Regions from separate parts of the Embleya sp. L77 genome, predicted to be linked through region 2. Evidence: riboswitches for the same ligand, from Rfam matches in the RefSeq annotation. Region 2 holds a riboswitch; the other holds the start of a gene.

Region 1 (8,062 bases), 4.3 Mb from region 2:
CGTGGCCCGGATGGATCCGGTCCGGGCGATCTTCCGGGCCTTCGTGGCCGACGCGGTCGCGCGCGGCCAGGCCCGCCCGGACGTGGACGCCGACCTGCTCTTCGAATCGCTCAGCGGCGCGTTGATGTTCGGCGTCCTGGGCAGCGACCTGGCCGCCAAACCGGGGTTCGCCGCGTCGGTGGCCCACCTGCTGACCCACGGCGCGGCCCGCCCCTGATCGGTTCGCCCCTGGTCGGGACGTCCGCGATCGGGAGCGGGCCGCGCCCGGTTCGGGTCAGTTGTTGCCGTACGCCTCGATCGGCGGGCACGAGCAGACCAGGTTGCGGTCGCCCTGGGCGCCGTCGATCCGGCGCACCGGCGGCCAGTACTTCTCGGCCGGCACCACACCGGCGGGGAAGACCGCCTCCGCCCGGGTGTAGGCGTGCGTCCACTCGCCGGCGAGCAGCTCGGCGGTGTGCGGCGCGTTGCCGAGCGGGTTGTCGTCGGCGGGCAGCTCACCCGACGCGACCCGGTCGATCTCGCCCTTGATCGCGATCATCGCGTCGCAGAACCGGTCGATCTCGCGCAGGTTCTCGCTCTCCGTCGGCTCGATCATCAGCGTGCCGGGCACCGGGAACGACATGGTCGGCGCGTGGAACCCGTAGTCGATCAGCCGCTTGGCGACGTCGTCGACGCTGACCCCGGCGGTCTTGGTGATCCCCCGCACGTCGATGATGCACTCGTGCGCGACCAGGCCGTTCGGGCCGGTGTAGAGCACCGGGAAGTGCGGTGCGAGCCGCTTGGCGATGTAGTTGGCGCCCAGCACCGCGACCTGGGTGGCCTCCTTGAGCCCGTCCGGGCCCATCAGCCGCAGGTACGTCCACGGGATCGGCAGGATCGCCGCCGAGCCCCACGGAGCGGCCGAGATCGGCCCCACGCCGGTCTCCGGGCCCGCGGTGGGCTGGAGCGGGTGGTTGGGCAGGTACGGCGCCAGGTGCGCGCGCACCGCGACCGGGCCCACGCCCGGACCGCCGCCGCCGTGCGGGATGCAGAACGTCTTGTGCAGGTTCAGGTGCGATACGTCGGCGCCGATCGCGCCGCCCGGCTGGGCCAGCCCGACCAGCGCGTTCAGGTTCGCACCGTCCACGTAGACCTGGCCGCCGGCCTCGTGGACGGCCGCGCACACCTGCTCGATGCCCTCCTCGAACACGCCGTGCGTGGACGGGTAGGTCACCATCAGCACCGCGAGCGTGTCCCGGTGCCGCTTGATCTTGTCGTGCAGGTCGGCCAGGTCCACGTCGCCGTTCTCGCCGGTCTTGACCACCACGACGCGCATGCCCGCCATCACCGCGCTGGCCGCGTTCGTGCCGTGCGCGGAGGAGGGGATCAGGCACACGTCGCGGGCGGTGTCGCCGTTGGCGCGGTGATAGGCGCGCACCGCGAGCAGGCCCGCCAACTCGCCCTGCGAACCGGCGTTGGGCTGGAGCGAGACCTTGGCGTAGCCGGTGATCCGGGCCAGCGAGTCGGCCAGGCCGTCGATCAGCTCCAGGTATCCGGCGGCCTGCTCCACCGGCGCGAACGGGTGCAGGTTCGCGAACTCGGGCCACGTGATCGGTTCCATCTCGACCGTGGCGTTGAGCTTCATCGTGCACGAGCCGAGCGGGATCATGCCCCGGTCGAGTGCGTAGTCCTTGTCCGCCAGCCGCTTGAGGTAGCGCAGCATGTCGGTCTCGGAGCGGTGCGTGTGGAAGACCGGGTGGGTCAGGAACTCGGTGTCGCGCAGCAGCGACTGCGGCAGCGCGTCGGCGGTGTCCGCGTCCAGCGCGGCCACGTCGCCGGTGACCCCGAACGCTCCCCAGACCGCCTCGACGTGCGCCCGCAGGGTGGTCTCGTCGCAGGTGATCCCCACGTGGTCGGCGTCCACGGGGCGCAGGTTGATCCCGGCCGCGCGGGCCGCGGCGAGCACCTGCTCGGCCCGACCGGGCACGCGCACGGTGATCGTGTCGAAGAAATCGCCGTGCACGACCTCGACGCCGCCCGCCCGCAGCCCGGCCGCGAGCACGGCCGTGTAGCGGTGGGTGCGGCGGGCGATCGAGGTGAGCCCGTCAGGCCCGTGGTAGACCGCGTACATCCCGGCCATCACGGCCAGCAGGACCTGCGCGGTGCAGATGTTGCTGGTCGCCTTCTCCCGGCGGATGTGCTGTTCACGGGTCTGCAGCGCGAGCCGGTAGGCGGGCGCGCCGTCGGCGTCCACGGACACCCCGACCAGCCGGCCCGGCATGCTGCGGGTGAGCTTCTCGCGGACCGCCATGTATCCCGCGTGCGGACCGCCGAAGGCCATCGGCACGCCGAACCGCTGGGTGGTGCCGACCGCGATGTCGGCGCCCATCGCGCCCGGCGCGCGCAGCACGGTGAGCGCGAGCAGGTCGGCGGCGACCGCCACCAGCGCGCCCTGTGCGTGCGCCGCCTCGATCACCGGGGTCAGGTCGCGGACCCGGCCGTCGGCGCCGGGGTACTGGAGCAGCACGCCAAAGCAGCCGCCCTCGGGCAGCCCGTCGGTGGTGTCGGCGACCACGACCTCGATGCCCAGCGCCTGCGCCCGCGTGCGCACCACGGCGACGGTCTGCGGCAGCGTGGCCGCGTCCACGACGAACACGTCGCTCTTGGCCCGACCGGCCCGCCGGGCCAGGGTCATCGCCTCGGCGGCGGCGGTGGCCTCGTCGAGCAGCGAGGCACCGGCCACGTCCAGGCCGGTCAGGTCGGTGACCACGGTCTGGAAGTTGAGCAGCGCCTCCAGCCGGCCCTGCGAGATCTCCGGCTGGTAGGGCGTGTAGGCCGTGTACCAGGCGGGGTTCTCCAACACGTTCCGGGTGATCACCGGCGGGGTGAAGGTGCCGTGGTAGCCGAGCCCGATCATCGAGGTCAGCACGGTGTTGCGGGAGGCCAGCTCGCGCAGTTCGGCGAGCACCTCGGCCTCGGAGCGCGCGGCGGGCAGTTCGAAGCCCTCCAGCGCGCGGATCGCGGCGGGCACCGCCGCGTCGGTCAGCTCGTCCAGGGATCCGTAGCCGATCGCGGCGAGCATCTTCGCCTGCTCGTCGGCGTCCGGACCGATGTGCCGGCCGGTGAACGGCGACGCGGCCTCCAGGCCGGTCAACGAGCCGGGACCGGAGGGGAGTACGGCGTGAGCACGCGTCGGGGCAGGGGTGCGCGGGGTCATCGCGAAAGGCCTCCTGGATCGCTCCTGGACGGACACGCGGGTCGCGCGCCCACCGGCCTCCCCCTCTGTCATCTGTACCTGAGAGCTTCACCGCGCCCGGAGCACCGGTCGAACCGGTTCCCACGGGCGCGATTTGCACCGTCGGCGAGGATCCGACCCGACTCGGCGAGCCACGTGCGGATCCTGCTTTCCAGAGTGCCCACGACCACGCGGTACGGGTGCCTGAGAGATTCCGGGGAGGAGTTGCTCCTTCGGCGCCCCGTGTGCACGACACGAGGACTCTCCCGCGCGAACGTAATGGGCGACCTCAACGGTATCAGCGTGACCCTCGATCGGGCCTGCGCACTAGGCGTAGGTCACAGTGGTCGTGGTGTAACCCAGGGACCGCATCATCCCCTGGAGCATGCCGGTGGTGTTGCGCTCGGCCCGCTCCACCAGTCCGGCGGTCTTCGCCGCGTCGTCGATCTTCTTGGCCGCCAGCACGTAGAGCTGCTGCTGATCGGAGGGATTGCCGGAGAAGAAGTCGCCGAGGCGGTCGAACAGACCCCGGTCCTGGGCGATCACGTGGCTGTTCTTCTGGTCGAGGGCTGCGGGCGCGAGCCGCGCGTGCGGGAGCTTGATGGTCACGCTCTTGTTGTCCGGCGAGGTCTGGATCGCGTCCTGGCCGATCCCGCCGAACTCCACGAAGCCGCCGACCTGGCCGACCCCGATGAACAGCGTGCGCTGACCGCGGACGGCGTCCGGGAGGAACTTGGCGTCCTTCTCCAGGTCCACGACGACCTGGAAGGTGCCGCTGACCGCCTCGTAGCGGCTGAGATCCTGCACGGCCTTGAGCATCACCGGTCCGCTGTGGTCCTTGGTGGTCTCGCCGAACGGGTTGAACTTGCCCGGCAACAGGTTGACCAGCCCGACCAGCACCAGGGCCAGCACGATGAAGCCGACCAGGAGCGTGACCAGGAAGGCGGGCAGGCCGAGCCTGCGGCGAACCGATCGGAAGGCACCTTGCCCTCGCGCCGGCCGCTCTTTGACATCAGTCATGGTGAGGACACCCCCGAGGAGTCGTCTGCCCCGCGCCTGCCCCGGATCCCGGCGGCTATCCCCGGTCGGCGGCGGGTAGCGGAATCGGTTCCCCCGGTCGCAGCGCCGGGTCGGTGATCACGAACGTGCGCACCCGGCCCGGCCGGCCGCCCGGCACCTCGAACCGCACGGTGACCCGGCCGACACCGCTGCCCTGCACCCAGCCGGGTCCGAACTCCTCGTGCACCACGTCCTGGCCCGGCGACCAGGAGATCCGCTGTGGCGCGGCCTCGACGAGCGGCTCCGCGTCGCTCTCCGGGTCCTCCTCGATCGGTTCGCCGGCCCCGGGCTCGGCCGCGCCGAACAGGTCCTGCTGGGCGAAGTCGGCCAGGCCGCTCACGCCCACCCCGAGCAGCCGCACGCCGCCCGTGACGTCCACCTGCGCGGCCAGTCGGCGGATCGTCTCGCGCACCACGCCCGGATCGTCGGTGGGCCCGCGCAGCGTCTCCGAGCGGGTCAGCGTGCTGAAGTCGTAGCGGCGCAGCTTGAGCACGATCGTGCGCCCGGAGCGCCCGGCGGCGCGCAGCCGCTCCACGCACCGGATCGAGAGCCGGTCCAGCTCTCGCGTGATGCGCTCGCGGTCCACCAGGTCGGTGGCGAAGGTGTCCTCCACCGACACCGACTTGGCGTCCCGGTCGGCGACCACCGGGCGGGCGTCCAGCCCGGCGGCCAGCACGTGCAGGCCGTGGCCGTGTGCCTGGCCCAGCAGTCGGACCAGCTCGCTCTCGTCGACGGCGGCCAGATCGGCCACGGTGTCCAGGCCGGCCCGGCGCAGCACGTCGCCGGTGGCCGGTCCGACCCCGGGCAGTGCGCGCACCGGCAGCGGGTCCAGCATCGCCCGCTCGGCGCCGGGTGCCACCACGCACAGCCCGTCCGGCTTGTCCGCCTCGGACGCGATCTTGGCCAGCAGCTTGGAGGTGGCCGCGCCGACCGAGCAGGTCAGCCCGGTGGCCGCGTGGATGTCCGCGCGCAGGCGTACGGCGATCTCGGTGACCCGTTCGGTGTCCAGCGTGCCGCCGTGCGGGCCCGCCTCCAGGTCGACGAACGCCTCGTCCAGACTGAGCGGCTCCACCAGCGGGGACAGCCGGTGCAGCAGCTCCATCACGGTGTCGCTGACCTGCCGGTACAGCGCGAAGCGCGGGCTGAGGAAGGCGGCGTTGGGGCAGCGTCGCCGGGCCTCGCCGATCGACATCGCCGAGCGCACGCCGAACACGCGGGCCTCATACGAGGCGGTGGCCACCACGCCGCGTGCGCCGATGCCGCCGACGATCACCGCCTTGCCGGCCAGGCTGGGCTTCGCGACCTGCTCGACCGACGCGTAGAACGCGTCCATGTCGAGGTGAAGGATGCCCGGGGCCTGTCTCACACCGCGCAATGATGACGCACGGGACCGACATCCGCGCGCGCTCAGTCGCCCAGGGCGCGGCGGATCTCGTCGTTCCTCGGGTCGCGGGCGCGTGGATCGGGTTTGAGCACGATCTGACCGGTCGCCTTGACCGCGGCGAGCATCTCGCGCCCGGTGCCGTACACGGTGGGCCCGATGTGGCCCCACGTGAAGGACTCGTCCGGGACGCCGTACGCGGATATCCCGGCGGCCCGGCACAGTCCGAGCGCACGCCGCAGATGGAAGCTCTGCGTGACCACGATGACCCGGTCGATCCCGTAGACGCGCTTCGCCCGGATGCAGGATTCCCAGGTGGAGAATCCCGATTCGTCGGTCACGATCCGATGCTGCGGTATCCCCCTGTCCGCGAGGTAGCGCCGCATCACCCCGGTCTCGTCGTAGCGGTTGCCGCCGCCGTCGCCGCTGACCAGGATCACCCGGGTCCGGCCGGCCCGGTACAACCCCAGGGCCACGTCCAGCCGGCGGGCCAGCAGATCGGACGGCCGGTCCCCGTGCACGCCCGCGCCGAGCACCATCGTGACGTCCTGATATGGCACGTCGGCGGGCGAGCGGACCCGGTTCCCGGCGTACAGGTGCAGCCCCGTGATCGGGGCCAGCCCGGCCACGGTGAGCAGGACGGCGGCCTGATAACCGCGTCGTTGGGCTCGCCGCGAGCGCGGCAGGGTCGGCCGGCGAATGATCACGTCCATGGGGACGTTCCTGCCCGTCGGCCCGGTTCCCATCCGCCGCGGGCGGCTCAGACCGCCTTGTCGCGTCGCCTGCGCGCCAACTCGTCGCCCGGATGGACTTGCGTGATCGTCTCTCCGGTACCGGTGTGCTCGCCCTGGAGCTGGGCGAGCGAGCCCTCGACCTCGCGCCAGACCGCCCCCACGGCGATCCCGAAGACCCCCTGGCCGCCCTGGACCAGATCGATGACCTCGTCGTACGACGTGCACTCGTACACACTGGCGCCGTCGCTCATCAGCGTCATCCCGGCCAGGTCGCCGATCCCGCGACCGCGCAGGTGGGCCACCGCGATTCGGATGTTCTGCAGCGAGACTCCGGTGTCCAGGAGCCGCTTGACGATCTTGAGCACCAGGATGTCGCGGAAGCCGTACAGACGTTGGGTGCCCGAGCCGTGGGCCGGGCGGACGGTGGGCTCGACCAGCCCGGTGCGCGCCCAGTAGTCGAGTTGGCGGTAGGTGATGCCGGCCGCCGCGCATGCCGTCGGGCCGCGGTAGCCGACGTCCTCCGACGGCGTGCCGGCCGGCGAGACGTCCTGCCGCCGGGGGCCCGCACCGGGGTCGGTCGCCGGCAGAGGACGTGCCGTGCGGGCGCGTTCCGCCGCCGTGATGTCGCCGGTGCTGCTCACGCCGACCTCCCTTTCGTCTCCCCGCGCCCGAGTACGGCGCGGCGAGTCTCTTCAGTCCCGGGCCGCAGGCGGCGAGGTGCAACGCGCAGGGGTCATCCCGGAACTGTCGTTTTCGACGGTAGGCAGTCACCAACAGCGCGTCAACGACCGGGCCGTTCGGCACGCCGAGTGACGCTCCTCGCACGAGTGGTTTGAACCTCTGCGCCAGGGGTAGGTCTGGCCGCTTTGCCACTGATCGAAACGGATCGAGCCGGACCGGCTTCGACCGCACGCGCATCGGGGTCCGTCCCGGCCGACGGCCCCCGGTGCGCGTCCGAGGCCGCCGCCCGGCCGACCGGTACCGGCACGCAAAAAACCGCCGACCGGTACCCCTCGCCGAGGACGGCGGGCAGGGACGGTCGGCGGCTTCGCACGCGCACCGGGCCGGGCGGGCCGGCTACTGGCTCGTGGTGCCGAAGTCCTCGGGCGAGATGTCGTTCAGGAACTCCCTGAACTTCTCGATCTCGTCCTCCTGCTCGTTGGGGATCACGATGCCCGCCTCGTCCAGGACCGCGTCGCTGCCGACGATCGACGTCCCGGTCCGCAGCGCGAGCGCGATCGCATCCGACGGGCGCGCGCTGACCTCCACGCCGCCGGAGAAGACCAGCTCGGCGTAGAAAACGCCCTCGCGCAGGTCGGTGATCCGGATCTGGGTCAATTCCTGTCCCAGCGCCTCCAGCACGTCCCGGAAGAGATCGTGCGTCAGAGGACGCGCGGGTACCACGCCCTGTTGGGCGAACGCGATGGCCGTCGCCTCTACCGGGCCGATCCAGATGGGGAGATAACGATCGCCCCCCGTCTCCCGTAGGAGCACGATCGGCTGGTTAGAGGGCATCTCCACCCGGACGCCCACAACCTCTAGCTCGTTCACATCGCCACACTAGCGCGCCGGGCTGTCGGTCACCGATCCCCGGGGGCCGAATAGGTCGGGGATTCGTCGTTTTTTCTTCGTGGGGCGGAATGTCGACCCCGGCACGCCGCACCATCGGGATCG
Region 2 (8,062 bases):
GAAGCCCGCATCGTATGGGCGCGCTCCCACCGCCGGCGAGAGCTTCCGGGACGCCCCTCCGGCCCGGTTGCCGGGGCCGGCTCACCCGTTCGGGGTGTGGCCGTGATCGATCAGGTCCGCCGCCGCGCGGGCGATGGCGGCGTCGAGCGCGGCGAGCGGGGTGGGGATGGGGTTCTCGGTGGGTGGGACGAACCACACCAGGGGCCCGGCCTCGCTGCGGGGCGGGGGAAAGGTGACCCATGCGCCGCTGCCGTGCCGACTGGGGCCGCGCAGGTCGCGAAGGCGGGTGCGGGCCGGGGAGGTGACCGGGACCAGGAAGCCCATCTTGGCGCAACGCCGGTCGTGGATCACCGGCCCGACCCGAACTCCCGCGGCACGCAGGTGCTTGACCACCTCGCGGCCCAACCGCGCGTCGACCTCGATCACGTCGAAGGTCTGGCCGGCGGCGACCAGGCGCGGAGCATAGGGATTGCCGGACGAGTCACTCATGGGACGGCACCTTGGCCAATCGGGTCGGACCGGACCCCCGCAAGCTCCATCCCAGCCTGCCGAACCCGACCGCGTGGGCAATATCCACAAGTTGATGCATTTCCGTCACCTGTTCGGCCCACGGCAACGGCAGCCCGAACCCGACCGGACCCGCGGGAAGCCCGGCCGAGGGGGTCGGCCCGAGCGCGGAACGGCCGCGGGGCCGGTGGGGATTTCGCCCCACCGGCCCCGCGGCCGTCCTGGTGAACGTGGATCCGCGAGGTGGGATCAGAGGTTCGGGTACAGCGGGTGCTTCTTCGCCAGGGCCGTGACGCGGCCGGCCAGGGCTGCCTTGCGGGTGTCGTCGAAGCCGGGGAGGAGGGCCTCGGCGATGATGTCGGCGACCTCCTCGAAGTCGGCCGCGTCGAAGCCGCGGGTGGCCAGGGCCGGCGTGCCGATCCGCAGGCCGGAGGTGACCATGGCCGGGCGCGGGTCGAACGGGACCGCGTTGCGGTTGACCGTGATGCCGATCTCGTGCAGGCGGTCCTCGCCCTGCTGACCGTTGAGTTCCGAGTCGCGCAGGTCGACCAGGACCAGGTGCACGTCGGTGCCGCCGGTGAGCACGGTGATGCCCGCGTCGGTGACGTCCTTGCGGGTGAGCCGCTCGGCGAGGATGACCGAGCCCTCCAGGGTGCGCCGCTGGCGGTCCTTGAAGTCGTCGGAGGCGGCGATCTTGAAGGCCACCGCCTTGCCCGCGATCACGTGCTCCAGGGGACCACCCTGCTGGCCCGGGAAGACCGCCGAGTTGATCTTCTTGGCGTACTCCGCCTTGGACAGGATGACGCCGCCGCGCGGGCCGCCCAGGGTCTTGTGCGTCGTGGTGGTGACCACGTCCGCGTACGGCACGGGGCTGGGGTGCAGACCCGCGGCGACCAGGCCCGCGAAGTGCGCCATGTCCACCATCAGGTACGCGCCGATCTCGTCGGCGATCCGGCGGAACCCGGCGAAGTCGAGCTGCCTCGGGTAGGCCGACCAGCCGGCGATGATCAGCTTCGGTCGGTGCTCCTTGGCCAGGCGCTCGACCTCCTCCATGTCGACCCGGTGGGTCTTCTCGTCGACGTGGTAGGCGACCACGTTGTAGAGCTTGCCGGAGAAGTTGATCTTCATGCCGTGGGTGAGGTGGCCGCCGTGGGCCAGGTCCAGGCCGAGGATCGTGTCGCCGGGCGTGAGCAGCGCGACCATCGCGGCGGCGTTCGCGGACGCGCCCGAGTGCGGCTGCACGTTGGCGGCCTCGGCGCCGAAGAGCTCCTTGACCCGGTCGATGGCGAGCTGTTCGACGACGTCGACGTGCTCGCAGCCGCCGTAGTAGCGCCGGCCGGGGTAGCCCTCGGCGTACTTGTTGGTCAGGACGGAACCCTGTGCCTCCAACACCGCCACGGGGGCGAAGTTCTCGGAGGCGATCATCTCCAGGGTATTCTGCTGGCGGTGCAGCTCGTCGGTGACGGCGGCGGCGACCTGCGGGTCCACCTCGCTCAGCGGACGGTCCAGGATCGTCACGGTTGTCAGCTCCTCGATCGGGTCGATCTCGATCATTCGCCGCAGAACGCGGCGTACTCGTCGGCCGACAGCAGGCCCTCGGCCTCGCCGTCGATGCGCACCTTGAACAGCCAGCCCGTCCCGAAGGGGTCGGAGTTCACCAGGGCGGGGTCCTCGGCGACCGCGTCGTTGATCTCGACGATCTCGCCGGAGACGGGCGCGTACATGTCGCTGACCGACTTGGTGGACTCCAACTCGCCGCAGGGCTCGCCGGCGACGACCGTCTGGCCGACCTCGGGGAGCTGGACGAACACCACGTCGCCGAGCGCGTCGGCCGCGTGTTGGGTGATGCCGACGAGGGCGGGGGAGGCCGCCTCGTCGAGCCACTCGTGTTCCTTGCTGTAGCGCAGGTGCTGGGGTGCGTGCACGGGTCCATTCTCCATTCGATCGAGGGGGGTCTGTCCCTCAGGTGGGTTTGTAATGGTTTGTACCGCCGGGCCGAGGGGCCCGCGCCGGCCGCGACCGCAGAACTCGGGTCGGGCCGCCCTGCCGCCTCGGTCAGGCCCGCTTGTAGAACGGCAGCGCGACGACCTCGACCGGCTCCGTCTTGCCGCGGATGTCCACGGCCAGCCGGGTGCCCGGTTCGGCGCGCTCCTTGGCCACGTACGCCATCGCGATCGGCACGCCCAGTGTCGGCGAGGGCGCGCCGGAGGTGACCTCGCCGACCCGCTCGCCGGTCTCCGCGTCCACCACGGGGTATCCCGCACGCGGGACCCGCTTGCCCGGCGAGGTGAGCCCGACCAGGGTCCGGCGCACATCGTCCTGCGCCGCGGCCAGTGCCTCGCGTCCGACGAAGTCCTCGGGCTTGTCCAGCCGGACCACCCGACCCAGGTTGGCCTCGTACGGCGTGGTGTCCCGGGTCAGCTCGTGCCCGTACAGCGGCATGCCCGCCTCCAGGCGCAGCGTGTCGCGGCAGGAGAGCCCGGCGGGCACCAGGCCGTGCGGCTTGCCGGCCGCGAGCAGCGCCTCCCACAGCGCGACCGCGTGGTCGGGCGCGGCGAACAGCTCGAAGCCGTCCTCGCCGGTGTAGCCGGTGCGCGCGAGCAGCACCGGAACGCCGGCGACCTCGGTGCGCAGGATCGCGTAGTACTTGAGTGCGGGCAGGTCGGCGTCGGTGAGCGAACCGACGATCGCGGTCGACGCGGGGCCCTGCACGGCGAGCAGCGTGTACTCCTCGGACGCGTCACGCACCACGGCGTCGAAGTTCTCCGAGCGGTGCTTCAGGCTGCCCGCGACCACGTCCGCGTTGGAGGCGTTGGCCACCACCACGAAGTGCTCGTCGCCCAGCCGGTAGACGATCAGGTCGTCGACGATGCCGCCCTCTTCGGTGCAGATCATCGTGTACCGGGCGCGGTCGATCCCGATCTTCGAAACGAAACCGACCAGGGCGTGGTCGAGCGCGCGGGCGGCGTCCGGACCGGTGATCTCGATCTCGCCCATGTGGGTGAGGTCGAACAGGCCGGCCGTGGTGCGCACCGCGGTGTGCTCGTCACGCTCGCTTCCGTACCGGAGCGGCATCCGCCAACCGGCGAAGTCGGTCATCGTGGCCCCGAGCGCGTCGTGCACGGCGTCGAGCGGGGTCCGGCGGTCGGTGGTCATGCGAAGGCTCCTTCGAGGGGGCGCCGGCGGGAACACCCCAGGGGCGCGGGCCGGTCGGGGGCATGGCGTACGGCCGCGCGCTCGGTCGGCGCGCACGAGGCACCACGCGCGGACGAGGAGCGGGTGCCGGCGCGCAGTGCGGCGAATGACGACGGGCGATGCGGTGAATACGACAACAAAGGGGGCTCCCTGCCATGGCTTTCAGCCCTTCTCGATCGGAGTCGATCGAAAAGTGGGGTGCCCTCCCCTTCTGTCATCGGAACCTGAGAGCTTCATCGCTTCCGGGCGCATCCGCGCGCGGAACGGCGATTTGCACCGTGGGTGAACCACACCAGCGGTGCGGTTGCTTTCCAGAAGTGCCTGACCCATGCGGTATCGGTGCCTGAGAGATTCCGGGGAGGAGTTGCTCCTTCGGCGCCCCGCTCGTGGGCGAGGACTCTTCCGCGTGGGGTCGACGGCCGATATGAGGTTGTGCCCGGCATGCTAGCGCGTGTCGTCAATCCCCCGCCGGGGCCGGGACCCCGCCGAGTCCGAGGACTGCCGACTTCCGGCGCCGGCGACTGCGGAGGCTGCCTACTTCGAGGGATGACCGACACGCGCTCGCGCGCGAGGGTGCGAGGGTGCGAGGGTGCGACACCATGCGCAAGGCAGGACGGTTCGGGACAAGGGGAGGACTCGTGGAGACGGACTCGGCGGGGGCGCATACCGGCGCCGCGACGAGCGGCGTGTTGATGCCCCGGGCCGTGCACGACCTCCGGGAGGAGCGCGATCGCCCGGGGGAGCGGATCGGCGACCGGGTGGTGGACGTGCTGGCCTATCCGGCCTCGTGCGTGCTCGTGGTGACCGGCCTGCCCGGGGCCGGCAAGAGCACGCTGCTCGCGCGCGTGGTCACCCCCGGGCCCACCGTGGCCGTGCTGGACGCGGACCTGGTCCGGGCGCGCTGGGCGGTGCGCGCCGGGCGCATCCCGTACCGGGCCTATCGGCCGCTGGTGCGGCTCTCGCACTACGGCGAGGTGGCCCGGGCTCTGCGCGGCCCCGGCGCGGTGGTCGTGCACGACAGCGGCCGCAACCCGATCCTGCGCCGGGTGCTGGTGCTCGCCGCCCGGCGGCGCGGCAGTTCGGTGCACGCACTGCTGTTGGACGTGAGCGCCCATCAGGCCCTTGCCGGCCAACGCGCCCGCGGTCGCGGAGTGTCCACGCCGGTGTTCGCCCGGCACCACCGCGAGTGGCGCGAACTGCTCGCCCGACTGACGCCGTGGCTGGACGCGGGCCCCACCCTGGCGTCCGCGCCCGGCGGCTTCACCTCGTGCGTACTGCTCGACCGGTCGGCCGCCCGGGCGCTCAGCCGGATCGTTTTCGCAGACCCCGTGCCCGGACAGTCCCGACGGCGGCGGCCGACCGAGTCGTAAACTGCGGCGGACACCAGAGGAGCACCACCATGCCGTTTCCGGCCAATCCCGTGGAGAGCGCGCTCGTCGCGGCGATGCGCGACCCGTCCCGGGCCGAGGCTCTCTTCGAGGCCCTGGCCGAGTCGGACGTGTGGGTGCCGCTGCCCGAGGGCGGCGACCCGACGGACAGCGAACTGACGCTGCCGACCACCGAGATCGACGGCCGGCCGTACGTGCCGGTGTTCTCCTCGGAGGAGGAGTTCCGGCGGGTCGCCGGCCCGATGGCGTGCACGGTCGCGCCGATGCGCGAGTTCGCCCGCGGGCTGCCGGCGCACGTGGGCATCGCGGTCAACCCGGGCGGCGAGGTGGGCATCCCGATCCCGCCGCCGGGGGTGCTGGAACTGGCCCGGCTGCCCGGCGCGGGCGTCCGCGGCGCGCGGGTGCGGCTGTACGAGCCGGACGAGGAGCCGATGGAGTTCCTGATCGCGGCCGCCGCCGAGTTCACCCACCTGCCGGTGGTGCTGAGTGCGCGTCGCGGCCTGGGTGAGATCGAGTCCGACCCGCCGTGCCTGTTCATCGGTGTCGAACTGGACCGCTGGCAGGAGGAGGACCGGTTGGCCGCGGTCGGCGCCCTGGAGCGCGCGCTCGGCCGGGCCGCATGTCCGTGGCCGGTGAACGTGGTGCTGTTGGACGTTGCGCAGGATCCTGTGGGGGACTGGATGCTGGAACGGGCCGAGCCGTTCTACCTGCGGGCCGACCAGCGCTGAGCCCGCGGGCCCGGCACACCCGTGCGCCCACGCGCGCGATTCGCGCCGGCGCGCTCCGGTGCGGGGCGTTCGCACCGCGGCACTCGTCGCAATGACTTCATCCGTCCGGCGGGACGGCGGGACAGTGGTCCGGCGGGAAGGCGGTTCGGCGGGACGGCGGTTCGGGGGTTGGCGGGACGGCGGTTCGGCGGGACATCGCAACATCGGGACATCGGTTCGGGTTCGGGGAGGACGTCGTGAACCAGGTCGAGCAGGCATTGAGCCAGGTGGCACCCGGGCGTTACGAAGCCTACGAGCGGTTGCTCGAAGCGCTCACCGGCGCTCACGTGTGGATGCTGCTGTGGCAGGGGCAACCGGGCAGCCCGGACGCGCAGTACGGGAACATGGACGTGGCCGGATGGCGCTACGCCCCGGCGTTCACGTCCGAGGAGCAGCTGCGTCTCAGTGGCTGGGATCGCTCCTTCGAGGTCTGTCCGGTCACCGAGATCGCCTCCTCCCTGTACACCGACCACTGGGGCCTGTGGCTGAATCCGCACGCTCAGGGCGGCGGTGTCGGCGTTCCCTACCTCGACCTCCGGCGGATCGTCGGCGGCCTGGACCGGTTGATGGCCGGCCCCCTGGAAGTGGGCGAACCGACGTTGTGGGACCCGGCGTTCTACGCCCTGCTCGGCGGCCAACTGTTCCAGACCCAGGTGGTGCGAGCCGCGCACCGGGCCTGGGTGCGACCCACCGTCGGACCCGAACGCCTCGTCATCGGCCTGCGCCTGACGGACAATCAGCCCGCCACGATGCAACGGATGCGGGACGCGATGGCGCGCGCCTCGGCCGCCGCGCCGGCCGGCCTGACGTTGTCCTCGGTCGCCCTGGACGATCCGTTCGACCCGGTCGCCGCGTGGATGCGCGAGCACACCCGGCCGTTCATCGGCATCGACATGCTCGACGAGGCCGCCCGCAACTCGCAGTGAACGAAGATCGGCACACAGTGCCGGGAGCGGGGCAACAGGCACTGATGCCCCCAATAAACTGACGTCACGTCATCAACCGCTGCCTTGTTGTGATTTCGTGACCGATCTACGCGGATCAACCGGTGAATCGTGTCGCCGTAATCACGGTTCAGTAAAGGTATTCCTCGACCCCTGTTGGTGACCCCCGTCACGGAGGAGTCTCACCCGGACGACAGATCCCGAAGATCATCGGGATCGCAATGCCGGGTATGGCGACGGGATCGGCGATCCCGAGCCGCCGTCGCATCCGTGAGCGGGGAGGGTCGATCCATGACGGCACCGATCGAGACCACCGGTGTGGCCCGAGAGGCGCACCCCGAAGCGATCGCCGAGTCCGCCGGCGTACGCATCGAGGGTCGTTCCCTCGGCCAGATCGCGTGGGCCCGATTCCGTCGCGACAAGGTCGCGATGGCCGGTGGCGTGGTGATCATCTTCATGATACTCGTGGCGATCTTCGCACCGGTGATCACCTCCTTCGTCGGAGGCGACCCCGCCGAGTACCACGACGATCTGCTCGACCCGGTGTTGAACATCCCCAACGGCAGCTTCGGCGGCGCCAGTTGGGACCATCCGCTGGGTCTGGAGCCGGTCAACGGCCGGGACATCTTCTCGCGCATCGTCTACGGCGCCCGCATCTCGATGCTCGTGGCGTTTCTCGCCACGCTCCTGTCGGTGGTCATCGGCGTCGTACTGGGCACCGTGGCGGGCTACTTCGGCGGCTGGGTCGACGCGCTGATCAGCCGCGCGATGGACGTCTTCCTGGCCTTCCCGCTCCTCCTGTTCGCGATCGCGATCGGCAGCAGCCTCCAAGGCGAGGCGTTCGGCCTGAAGGGCGACACGCTCCGGGTCACCGTACTGATCTTCGTGATCGGCTTCTTCAGCTGGCCCTACATCGCCCGCATCGTGCGCGGCCAGACGTTGTCGCTGCGCGAGCGGGAGTTCGTCGAGGCGGCCCGCAGCCTCGGGGCCACCGACCGGCACATCATCTTCAAGGAACTGCTGCCGAACCTGGTCGGTCCGATCCTGGTGTATTCCACGCTGCTGATCCCGACCAACATCCTGTTCGAGGCCGCCCTTTCCTACCTGGGGGTCGGCGTGCAGGAACCCACCGCCTCGTGGGGTGGCATGCTCGCGCGCGCCACCTCCCGGTACGAGGACGCACCGATGTTCATGGTCGTCCCCGGAGTCACGATCTTCATCACCGTGCTCGCGTTCAACCTGCTCGGCGACGGGCTTCGAG

What was found. A riboswitch is a leader RNA that binds a small molecule or an ion and turns the genes downstream of it on or off. The one in region 2 is predicted to bind glycine.
Region 1: another riboswitch for glycine. It lies ahead of gcvP (aminomethyl-transferring glycine dehydrogenase); the one in region 2 lies ahead of gcvT (glycine cleavage system aminomethyltransferase GcvT).

The regions. Positions count from the first base shown of each region.
Region 1 is NZ_CM145709.1:6,437,267-6,445,328, reverse strand. It holds gene ACZOOI_RS27325 (TetR/AcrR family transcriptional regulator) at 1-217, shown strand, start outside; gene gcvP (aminomethyl-transferring glycine dehydrogenase) at 275-3,196, opposite strand; glycine riboswitch at 3,258-3,394, opposite strand; glycine riboswitch at 3,397-3,493, opposite strand; gene ACZOOI_RS27315 (DUF4230 domain-containing protein) at 3,542-4,234, opposite strand; gene ACZOOI_RS27310 (DNA polymerase IV) at 4,290-5,639, opposite strand; gene ACZOOI_RS27305 (SanA/YdcF family protein) at 5,681-6,367, opposite strand; gene ACZOOI_RS27300 (MerR family transcriptional regulator) at 6,415-7,029, opposite strand; gene ACZOOI_RS27295 (bifunctional nuclease family protein) at 7,466-7,939, opposite strand.
Region 2 is NZ_CM145709.1:2,092,734-2,100,795, reverse strand. It holds gene ACZOOI_RS08485 (hypothetical protein) at 82-489, opposite strand; gene ACZOOI_RS08480 (serine hydroxymethyltransferase) at 757-2,061, opposite strand; gene gcvH (glycine cleavage system protein GcvH) at 2,058-2,432, opposite strand; gene gcvT (glycine cleavage system aminomethyltransferase GcvT) at 2,563-3,663, opposite strand; glycine riboswitch at 3,904-4,023, opposite strand; glycine riboswitch at 4,024-4,117, opposite strand; gene ACZOOI_RS08465 (AAA family ATPase) at 4,341-5,072, shown strand; gene ACZOOI_RS08460 (enhanced serine sensitivity protein SseB) at 5,102-5,818, shown strand; gene ACZOOI_RS08455 (enhanced serine sensitivity protein SseB C-terminal domain-containing protein) at 6,055-6,783, shown strand; gene ACZOOI_RS08450 (ABC transporter permease) at 7,093-8,062, shown strand, end outside.